One region of the Paenibacillus sp. FSL R5-0744 genome, then DNA from elsewhere that is predicted to be linked to it. Evidence: riboswitches for the same ligand, from Rfam matches in the RefSeq annotation. Region 1 holds a riboswitch; the other holds the start of a gene.

Region 1 (5,809 bases):
TTGTGGCATGGTTATTTCATCCCTTCTTATTTTGGATTAATTTTGAATATCAAAAATTGATATATTATAGCGCAGTAGGCTGCCACAGAAAGACCTCCGAGCCGTTCGTACTGGCCGGAATGTCGATTATGCGTTGGTTAGAGCTTCCTCGGTAAGGAAGTGTAGTATCTTTCAATTCTTCTATAAAACGTCCATCAATTAATACCTGACACTGTGTAAGTAGATTCCACTCCGGCGAACCGGGAAGGGCGGTTAGTTCCTCATACGTATAACCACTGTAAATCCAGATGGGGAAGCCAGGGAGCACGGCGCGAAGCTCATGAATGAACCCAAGTACCTCTTCTGCCGAGAAAAAAGGATCGCCGCCTGCCAGTGTTAGACCATCCAGCAAAGGGTTAGCGGCGATTTCTGCAATGATTTCATGTTGACGTTCTAAGGTGAAGACTTCTCCATATTTAAAGTTCCATGTCTCGGGATTAAAGCATCCCGGGCAACGATGACGGCAGCCGCTGATGAAGAGGACGGCCCGCATGCCCTCTCCCTCGTTAATCGACTCCGGATAGTATCCGCAAATATTCATAGATGCTTAACGCGATCCCGTACTTCGGCTTGTTTGGCGGCATTGAAGCGGGTCTGATAGTCGCCAGTTAAATAACCTGTAACTCTGCGCAAACGACGGATGTGCACGTCATTCTCATGTGCGTTGCAGGAAGGACAGTTTGTCCCAATTACGCCTTCGTATCCGCAGCTGGAGCAGCGGTCAATCGGATGGTTAATGCTGAAGTAGCTGACCTGTTGTTCTAGTGCATATTTAATGATTTTGATAAAAGCAGATGGATTGCTGCGGGCATTGCCATTTAATTCGACATAAGAAATAGCCCCGGCATTGCAGTATTCATGGAAAGGAGCTTCCAAGCTGATCTTCTGAGCAGCACCTAGATCGTAGTATACAGGGATGTGGAAAGAGTTCGTATAATACTCACGGTCAGTTACGCCCGGAATAGAACCCAGTACCTTGCGATCAATCTTGGTGAATTTGCCGGACAGGCCCTCTGCTGGTGTTGCGAACAAGGTAATGTTGAGATTAAGTTCCTCACTTTTAAGGTCGCAATACTCCCGCATGTGACGCACGATAGCCACAGCCTTGGCATGGACTTCCATATCCTCGCCATGGTGTTTGCCGTACATGGCTTTCATGCATTCCGCCATACCGATGAAGCCAAGCGACAGACTACCATGCTTCAGCAGTTCGCCTACAGAGTCTTCAGGAGCGAGATTTTCGCCGCCTTCCCAGACGCCTTCTCGCATCATGAAATCGGATGCTTTAGCTTTTTGCGCGCTTTGGATGTGGAACCGATGAAGAAGTCCTTCCAGCGCAATATCCATATAGTGATTTAGATCCTCATAGAAGCCAGCTTCGTCTGCGACGGTACGTCGGCCTGTTACTGTGCCGTGTGCTAGACCGAGCCGAACCAGATTCAGTGTATTAAAGGAAAGGTTGCCCTTCCCGGAGCAATGATTACGCCCAAAACGGTCACCGAGCACTCGGGTGCGGCAGCCCATTGTAGCAAATTCCGTATCAGGATCACTTGGATCATAATACTGCAAGTTTAGCGGAGCGTCCAGATTAGCGAAGTTCGGATATAGTCTGCGTGCAGAACATTCCGCCGCTTTTAAGAACAATTCATAGTTAGGATCGCCTTGCTGTTGATTGACTCCTTGCTTGCATTTGAAGATTTGAATCGGGAACACAGGTGTTTCTCCGCTGCCAAGTCCGTTCATCGTTGCTGTTAGCAGGGAGCTGATCACAAGCTGACCTTCTGGTGAAGTACAAGTACCATAATTGATGCTGGTAAACGGAATTTGCCCACCGGATCGGCTGGACATGGTGTTGAGATTATGTACCATACTTTCAGCCGCTTGCAGGGTTTCGATTTCGGTTTCCTTTAGTGCAAAACGAAATGCTTTTGGATATAACTCCGCCAGATCGGTCCGGCTCATTGTAATCTCGCCCAAAGAATCATTAGCTTGTCCCTCATCAAAATAATCCAGACCCTTGCGGAACAGCTTAGCGAAGGATTTGGTTACATAAGGTGCCAGATCATAGTCGAGCTTATTGGCGGATACGCCGCCATATTGAGCATTTTGCTGGGATTGAAAAATAATTGCTACCAGTGACATAGCTGTCATTATGGAGTTCGGAGGACGAACACTGCCGTTGCCGGTGTTGAAGCCTTCGCGGAGAAGCTTATCAAACGGGATAAAAATGCAGTTAGTCGTTCCGATTGCGTATTGATCCAGATCATGCACATAGACGACATTGTCATCAATGGCTTGCACTAGCTGCGGCGGCATCGTAAAGTTGCGGGCGTACCATTTTGAATATTCACTGCCGAACTTGCTCATTTTACCGGAGAAACTCTCTCCGTTCAAATTGGCATTCTCGCGCAGCAGGTCCAAATCCCGGCTGTCGATAATATCGCGTCCTAAATCAATGAGCTCTTCTAAAAGAACTTCTCGTGCATTTGTTGTACCGTTAAATTGTCTCTCCAACAACGTCATTGTATAGCTCTCCTCTCAGTCTATCGTCCTATCATTAAGAAGTGGGGCCGCATAAGCGGCCGTATATTCATTGTGATCTCATAAAAAAAGCATCCTCTAGCGAGGATGGCAGAAAATGCCCGATGCGTTATGTAAATATCCACACAGATATTTGTAGTGGCCTCTAAGAAGATGACCGCATGCGGACACCGTTCCTGTTCCTCGCAGGCACTCATAGTTGGTGTCGTCGAAACAGGCAGGTCTCCTGGCTTCCGTAGGACCTCTCAGCGCCTTCCCAAGGGGGCTCTTACCCCTCAGTGGCTTCTGCTAGGAGATCTGCCCATCTTAAGCTTCTAAAAGCTTGTAAGGGGCATCCGGTTACAGTGGCGGGACCGCAGCGGATTTTCACCGTACTTCCCTATTAAGCTCTAATTCCGATAAAGGATCAAAGCGCCTGTCTCCACTATATTTTGTTGTCGTTAGATAAAAATAACCCAAGATGTTGTGTTTGTAAACAGTTTTTTAGAAAACCCGCGCGGGGAGCGGGTTCTTCAAAAGTACTCCACAAATGATCCACAGGCTGTCCATAAGTAATCCACAATTGATCCACAGGCATATAAAAAATGATTCATAAATTGTCCGAAAAGATGCCACAAAGAGTCCATAAATGTAGTGCAGATGACCCTAGAATTCATGTTAGAAAAAATACTTGTGGCGAAAGTCATATTTCGGAGAATTTTGGGGAAAGAAGAAGGGGCATAATAAAGCTGAGATCATTTGTGGGAGAGCGGTGGTGTTGTTACAATAGAAGGAGACACATACTTTAAAATTCCGAGGAGGTATTCCCATGCCTATTGCTGAAGTAACCGTTATTCCGATTGGAACAGGTAGTACGAGCCTTAGCAGCTATGTTGCGGATATGCAGCGAGTGCTGAAGACGGTAGAAGGGATTACTTATGAGCTTACATCCATGGGTACAATCATCGAAGGGCCTCTTCAGCGTATTTTTGCTGCAGTCGAAGCGCTGCACGAGTCTCCTTTTGCCGCAGGTGCAGAGCGTGTCTCTACCTCACTTAAAATAGACGACCGCCGCGATAAACCCTCCACTAGCCGTGGAAAGCTGGAGTCTGTGGAGCGTAAACTACAGGTGGAATAGCAGTTCGGGAGAGTAGGGAAATAGGGAGAAATAGGCTTGCGTTTCTGGCTGAAAGTTGTATAATATTTTTTGTTTGACAGAAAAATCGGCCTTAAGCTGGTGTAGCTCAGGGGTAGAGCAACGCACTCGTAATGCGTAGGCCGGGGGTTCAATTCCCTTCACCAGCATCCCAAAAAACCATATTTGGCGCGGATTCTTGAAGTTTGGGGAGTCGCGCTTTTTTGTTTCTTCTACCATTCTTCTACCGAAAGAGTGTCTTTTCCGCTTGTAATGGAGTCCCCAACGACCGGGGCCAAAAGGCAAAAAACCTGCACGTGGTGCGTGAGAGCAACATGCCTGCAGTACTCACGGAGAATTTATTTTTGGATGTGGCAACCGACGCTGCCAAACTCAAAAAAGATGTGGTTATCCAAGCAATCATTGATAGCCATGTGATCGGGATTGCAAAGTACCTAGGGCTGAAAAAGAAGGAAACAGCGAATCAGGGCAACAATGACAATAAAGTGGTAGTACTCGTAAACGGCAAGAAAGAGCAAGTAAGAGCAAGTAAGAGCAAGTAAGACAGTTAACCTTACAAAGTGAACTGGAAAGTTAATTTGTCGAGCCGGAAGTTTTGGGCGCTGCTGGCCGTTACCGGCGTAACCTCTCATCATAAAATAAAGTAATACGAGCGAGGGGGAGTTTCCTGATGGATGCTTATTGCAGCTGCTTGCGCTACATGAATAGAAGAGTGCGGATTCTGACTAAAGATGGTAGACAGCACGTAGGCGTAATTACAAATGTGGACAGAAATAATGTTTACTTAAGAACGGAACATAACGGATCTGTGCACACTTCAGCTTTTTTTGGTAATCCTTTTGCTACAAATGACATCTTAACCTTGAGTTTGTTCACTCTGCTGGCTATAGCCCTTATTTAAAAAATCATAAAACCGGGAAAAACCGCCCACTGGCTTCGGCTGGTGGGTATTTTTTTGTTTTTTACGAAATGTCGGATCCCGCAACAGGCCTACTATTTTCGTTTCTTTTTTACCCAAGCACCGATACAAATCCCGCATATCTTAGTTTTGTATCCAATTAAAAAGGAGGAATTGACAAATGGGCGAAGTACGTGGAGAACGTTGTTGCGGCGTTGGTGAACGTGAACGTGAACGTGAACCTGAACGTTTTGTTGGTGGAGCCTTTACATCCACAGGGGCAATCTTAGTGCTCTTTATCCTACTGGTCATCATTACAAAAGCTTGTATATTTTAAATTGTATTCAATTACAAAGGAGGAGTTAAAATGGGCGAATTCGCAGGAGGATATGGTGGCTTTACTTCTACCGCCGCAATTCTGGTTCTGTTTATCTTGTTGGTAATCATCTCTAAGACTTTGTTTATTTAAGTTTCAAACCTCCCAATATAGCTGCACCTTATTAAATCCGCCAGTACTCATGCTGGTGGATTTTTTTCATACATAATCAAAGACGCACCCTGTCAACCTTAAGTGGTAGTCGAGTATCCCAAATGGATTATGTTGAAATTATGCGGAAGTACCGTACCCTGCCAGTAATGGTGGGGTATTTCTTTGCGTTCAGGCAAATTTTTTTATCAGTGATATAGAGTTCATACACATAACGTTACATCCGTCTAACCTTTACTCAAGTAAAATGGCGGAATGACCCAGTCTCTCTTGTGTGATATTTGGGTGTACACCGAAGACGAGATTCGCCCCGAAGACTATACATCAATCATACGTGCAGGCAGGTTGCAGTGCTTACCTTTAGGTAAGTACGTGAACTAAAAGTGCATACTTACGCGATGGCATAGTGGGAGGTATACTCAAGTCCTAAATCTGATTCAAACATGGAGGATACACCAATGAAAACACTTATTGTCGTCACGCACCCAAACATCGAAACATCCGTCGTTAATAAACGCTGGATCGAAGAACTCCGTAAATATCCAGACAAATATACGGTGCACGAGCTGTACAAAGCCTATCCCGATGAAAAAATCAACGTGGAAAAGGAACAACAGCTGATTGAAGCGCATGATAAGCTCGTCTTACAATTCCCTGTCTACTGGTTTAGTAGTCCACCTCTGCTTAAAAAGTGGTTGGACGAAGTATT
Region 2 (5,809 bases), 340 kb from region 1:
GATGACGTATGAAGAAGTATATGTATGATGTAGTTAAAAAAAGGAGTGTCCCCGTGAAGGGACACTTCTTTTTATGTTATACAGCGAAAGTTAAGAAGATTTTCCTACAACGTTTGTTCCACTCTTCGTGATCTTGTACGTAAGGATATCACCATTCCAGAAGTGGAATTTCAAGATGACCTCTCCATCTTTAACATCTTTAAAGAAGGCTGGAAGCAGCTTGATTTCTTTCGTGTTATAAGAGGGTGAGAACGTATTGCCGAACTCCTTGAATGGTGTCCAGTCTTGCGGGCCTGCATTGCCACCAGCGGTATAGACAGCCTCCATCGTGGCAAGCTGGTTACCATTAAAGGTAGTTGGAATCGCAAACGATTCAGTCGTACCTTTGGCATCACTTAATTTGGCAGTGTCATTCACGATGATCTTTAGTCTCCACGCAACACCTTTGTTGAATTTCAACGTTAACACAGCATTTTCACCGTATTTTTGGGAAGCTGTGAGTTTTTTGAGTTGGCTGGCTTTGAGTGTGAGCTCCTCGCCATTCAAGGTGTAATCTTTTCCCTTTGTTAGATACTTCCCATTTGCACTAATCGTGGTTAGCTTATTGCCGTTTAGGTTCAGCTTCACCTTGGTGTCTTTGATCGCTGCCCCTTTTTTTAGATAGACCAGATCGCTTTCAGTGCTGGAGGAACGTTCCTTCAGACCAGACATTAATACACCCTGCAGCTCAGAATCGGACCACTTATACGTTTTGCGGTTGAAATGCTGCCCATTATCCCAGAGCATGGAGGTCATTTTCTTTTCTTTTAAATAATAAGTAAGGTACTCGAAGAATTTCAGCTTCTCGCCTTGTTCAATCACACCTGTATCTATATCGAATCCTAGCAGTCCAAACTCACCAACGATAACAGGGATTCCTTTGGCCACGAATGTGTTGTAAGCGTTATCAAAAGTTTGGGTGATATCGTTTTTTGTATCTTTTTCAAACGTGGTGTAACCAGCGATATTCACACTGAACGGCCAGAAGCCATAGTAGTGAACGGTCGCAATTATGTTCGGATCGTTAAGAGCTGTAATCGTCTTGTAGAGCTGATCCATTCTAGGTTGGGTAGGAGAAGTCTCTAATGAAGGTAGCACTAGCGGACGGACATCATTCTTTCCACCTGAGTTTCGAACGATCTGATGGAAGGAATTGTTGAGCTCTGCAAGCATCTGTTCCATCTTCGCTTCATCCGTACTTCCGCCATCTGTGAAACGAGGTTCATTAATGCTTTCGAACATCAGCTTATCGGATTTATCCTTGAAGCGGTCCGCAATTTGAGTCCATGCTGCATTATAACGCGCCAGCGTTTCCTCATGCTTCTCTTCCATATGACTTACCCATAACCAGGAGTCGTGATGGACGTTAATCATTACATATAACTTGGCGTCCAGCGCCCAGCCTACAACTTCTTCGACACGGTCGAGGTAAGCTTGATCAATAGTGTAGTTCGGTGCTTCGCCTATGTGTGAATCCCAAGTGATAGGAATACGGATACTTTTGTAGCCTTGTGCGGCGATTTTCTTAATCAGTTCTTGGGTCACACGCGGATTGCCCCAGGAGGTTTCATCCTCACCTGTAGCATCTAGAGTATTGCCAAGGTTCCATCCGGGCTGCATATCGTCTACATAGGATTGGATCTTACTCTTTGGTGCTGCCTTAGCTTGTTGCTCGTCCTTAGTGGCAGCGGCGGCAATGGATGAGAACAAAGAGAGCAGAAGAGCGGTGACAAGGGTCAATGATAAGAATGATTTCTGGATTCGAGTAGTCATTGAATTCTCCTTTGTAAGATCATTTTTGAGGATGCTTAAACCTGACCTTCCTTGGTACTTTGGTGCTTAGATGAACACGTACACCTCCATGAATTCGTTGTAAACGCTTACCAAATACCCTAACATAGAATAATTTCAACGAGTACCTTACTAATTTGTGGTAAATTCATATATGAATTAGTGATTTGCAGTGATTCCAAAGTTATGGAGGGCAATCCAGTGAGCAGATTTCATTACATAGGCTCGGCTACAGAGCTTCCGTTAGGAGAAAGAGGCAGTGTACCGTCAGCAAAGACATATAATGAAGTGAAAAATTCCCCGGAGTATAAGAAACAAAGAGAGGCTCTGCGCCTGCAAGGCATAATTCCTTTGGATGACATCGCAGATCTATCTCATTTAAGAGATGAGGACTGTCTTGTATACGACTCGGAAGAAGATGCAGCGGGTATTTTTATAGAGGAACTTGGGTATTGGAACGATGAGATCCGCAAGCATTTTCGGAGTCCATATGTGTACCGGATTTCACCGAATTGGGGCGGCTTCTCTGTAACCCCTAAGCTAAAAGATACTCTACCGGGATCGTATAACGCCTCACTCAAGTGTTGTCGGGAGTTATTTAGGCTTATGACAGATTATGGGGTATCTGGTGCCGAGTTCGAGCTCTATACATGCTGGGCTGAGGAAGAAGGACTCCCACGTAATAAGAAGTATGATCGAATCTTTGATTTGGCCTCTTTGTCACTGGAGGATGGTTTTGAGCTGAGAGAAAAAGAATATATTGTGGTTAGAATGATTTGATATTCAATAGGATTATTGCTAACTACTCGTTATACAAAAAACAAATATTGCATGACAAAAGCAACTATATTAGATATGATGAAGCATGAAAAATTAATATTAGCAATAGGTGCCAATTATGAATGTTTCGGAATTACAATCATAGATTGGTTAAATGGAAAGCGGGTGTGAATCCCGCGCGGTCCCGCCGCTGTGAAAGAGGAGTCCTTGCAAGGTGCCACTGGGAAACTGGGAAGGTAGCAAGGGTGACGATACTTGAGCCAGAATATCTGCCTGTTTCTAATACACCGTTAAACTCTACGAGCGATAGAGAGGTGTTTGATATAGTATATGCCTGCTATTGTTGCGGTTCACTATCTTAAACCTCTTGACGTTATGTTGAGTGGTTTTTTTGTAGTGTTATGAAAGTTTATTCTGTTTTTTAACATAGGAAGAGAAGGGAAGGGTTATGGAAACATGAAGAAAAATAAGTTTTTAGCTTGGTTACTTATTGTAGCAGTATTTATCACGACGTTCTCTACAAGTGTAATCCCGGCTCATGCGAATGAAGCAATTGCCGATAGTGCAGTTGTAACAACAGAGGTTGATCAAGCTCTAGTAGAGCAGATTAATGCGTTAGTACAAGAGCCAGATACAGAGAAGCCTACGATTTTGATAGAAGGTATACAAGATAAACAGGAAGTATCCAGTAAAGATTTAAGCTTCAAAGTAGTGGTTACAGACAATGTCTACAAAGACATTATTCCAGTAGTTAAGCTGAACCAAGTCGTTCTATCAGCTACTAATGGTGAGTACAAAGCATCTCTTAACCCGGGTAGTAACGTAATCGCAGTAACGGCTGTGGATGGCGCAGGAAACAAAGCAGATAATGTAACCTATCAGGTTACTTATAAAATCACTGCCAAAGAACAGTTAGATAAAAGTTTGGCCTACATCGTTAACACCGTAAAGAATCCGTCATTTGGAACAGGTAGCGGAGAATGGTCGATTCTTTCTCTAGCACGTGCGAACTACAAAGTACCTAACGGTTATTACAATCTCTATTACAACAATGTAGCTACGCGAATAGCATCGATAATTAAGGATGGAAAACTCGACGCTAGTAAAAGCACAGAGAATTCCAGAGCGATTCTAGGCCTTACCTCTATCGGAAAAGATATCACGAATGTTGCAGGTCATGATCTAAGAAATGCACTAGCTGATTATCAATATATTCAGAAGCAAGGGAACAATGGTCCCATATTTGCTCTGATTGCACTAGATAGTTATAACTACGAAATTCCAGTATTATTCCCTGATCCTGATGAGAAGGGAGTAATCTATCAAAGCACAAGAGAAAACCTGGTTCAGTACATCTTGGATAGAGAAGTTAAAAAAGGTGCAGCAGATGCTGGAGGCTGGGCATTAGGTGTAACCAAAGCCGACGTCGATATGACCGGGATGGCGATGCAAGCACTTGCACCTTATTACGCAAAGGATCCTAATGTAAAAGCTGCCGTGGATCGGGCGATTGCATGGTTATCGAGTGTACAAAATGATCAAGGCGGATTCACAAGCTGGGGAAGCACAAGCAGTGAGAGCATCGCACAGGTTGTTGTTGCTTTAACTGGCGTAGGCGTAGATCCGCACAGTGACCCTAGGTTTATTAAAGAAGGAAATTCACTTATAGATGCTTTACTTAGCTTCTCTGGGCCGGATGGTGGATTCAAGCATATTCTCACCGGTAAAGTAGACGCTATGGCTACGGATCAAGGTACATATGCACTCGTATCCTATGATCGTCTGATTAATAATAGCAAACGTCTCTATGACATGACGGATGTTCAATTAGAACAGCCTACTACCGTTGTAGCAAAACAACAATTAAATAAAAACCTTGCCTATATCCTAAACACTGTAAAGAATCCGTCATTTGGAACAGGCAGCGGGGAATGGTCGATTCTTTCTCTGGCACGGGCCAATTACGAGGTTCCAAGTGGCTATTACAATCTTTATTATAACAATGTAGCTGCTGAAGTAGCTAAGCTAATGAAGGATGGAAAACTCGACGCTTCGAAAAGTACTGAGCATTCCAGAGCGATTCTAGGACTTACCTCGATCGGAAAAGATATCACGAATGTTGCAGGCTATGATCTAAGAAATGCACTTGCAGATTTTCAATATGTTCAGAAGCAGGGGCTTAATGGTCCCATATTTGCACTAATTGCCTTAGATAGTCATAACTATGATATTCCTGTAGTAGAAGGCGTTAAAGATCAAACCACAAGAGAAAAACTGGTTCAGTATATTTTAGAAAAAGAAGCACCGACTGGTGGATGGGCGTTATTTGGTACTAAAGCCGACACCGATATCACCGGAATGACGATGCAAGCACTTGCACCTTACTATGCAAAGGATCCTAATGTAAAAGCTGCTGTGGATCGGGCGGTTGCATGGTTATCAAGCACACAGAATGATCAAGGTGGATTTACAAGCTGGGGAAGCACAAGCAGTGAGAGCATCGCGCAGGTCATTGTTGCTTTAACTGGCGTAGGCATAGATCCGCACAGTGACTTAAGGTTTGTTAAAAAGGGAAATTCACTGATTGATGCACTGCTTACCTTTGCTGATCCGGATGGTGGATTTAAGCATATTCTCACCGGAAGAGTAGATGGGATGGCTACGGACCAAGGTACGTATGCACTTGTGTCCTATGATCGTCTGATTAATCACAGTAACCGTCTCTTTGATATGAATGATGTGGTAATTGAACAACCACCTGTACAACCAGAGGGTCCGAAAGAATTTCCGTTACCTTCTGGTGATAAGCCGGAAGTTGTAATCAATGATGATGCTCATGATTATATCGTTCCGATCAGCACAGGAGATAGCAACAAGGAAATAACGGTAGTTATTCCTAAAAGTCAACAATCGAAGGTTAGTGTTAGTTTACCTAATAACAGCGATCTTCCTCAGATTGAGGCTACCAAAGGTGACGTATCTGTAGTCATTCCTAAGGGTGCAAAAGTTACAAGTGGAAATGTCGCAGCGATTGAACTAATGTCACCTTTAACAGGCACAGAAGCTGCACTAAAAGATAGTCTGAATCAGATTATTTCCCAGGATAAGAAGCTGGAGAGCATTATTCAAGCTTTTTCTATGGGTGGCAGCGCAAGAGTAGAATTCAGTCAATTTATCACATTAACCTTTAAGGACCTTA

What was found. Region 1 has a riboswitch for cobalamin ahead of MKY19_RS02375 (anaerobic ribonucleoside triphosphate reductase). Riboswitches for the same ligand answer to the same signal wherever they lie in the genome.
Region 2: another riboswitch for cobalamin. It lies ahead of MKY19_RS03880 (S-layer homology domain-containing protein); the one in region 1 lies ahead of MKY19_RS02375 (anaerobic ribonucleoside triphosphate reductase).

Annotation. Positions count from the first base shown of each region.
Region 1 covers NZ_CP150228.1:533,041-538,849, forward strand. The annotation lists gene MKY19_RS02365 (ribonucleoside-diphosphate reductase subunit alpha) at 1-9, opposite strand, end outside; gene nrdG (anaerobic ribonucleoside-triphosphate reductase activating protein) at 65-580, opposite strand; gene MKY19_RS02375 (anaerobic ribonucleoside triphosphate reductase) at 577-2,562, opposite strand; cobalamin riboswitch at 2,779-3,014, opposite strand; gene MKY19_RS02380 (MTH1187 family thiamine-binding protein) at 3,389-3,697, shown strand; tRNA gene MKY19_RS02385 (tRNA-Thr) at 3,793-3,864, shown strand; gene MKY19_RS02390 (N-acetylmuramoyl-L-alanine amidase) at 3,919-4,257, shown strand; gene MKY19_RS02395 (hypothetical protein) at 4,386-4,616, shown strand; gene MKY19_RS02400 (hypothetical protein) at 4,795-4,950, shown strand; gene MKY19_RS02405 (sporulation protein YjcZ) at 4,981-5,082, shown strand; gene MKY19_RS02410 (NAD(P)H-dependent oxidoreductase) at 5,559-5,809, shown strand, end outside.
Region 2 covers NZ_CP150228.1:870,298-876,106, forward strand. The annotation lists gene MKY19_RS03865 (transposase) at 1-28, shown strand, start outside; gene MKY19_RS03870 (cellulase family glycosylhydrolase) at 91-1,812, opposite strand; gene MKY19_RS03875 (hypothetical protein) at 2,032-2,610, shown strand; cobalamin riboswitch at 2,701-2,902, shown strand; gene MKY19_RS03880 (S-layer homology domain-containing protein) at 3,067-5,809, shown strand, end outside.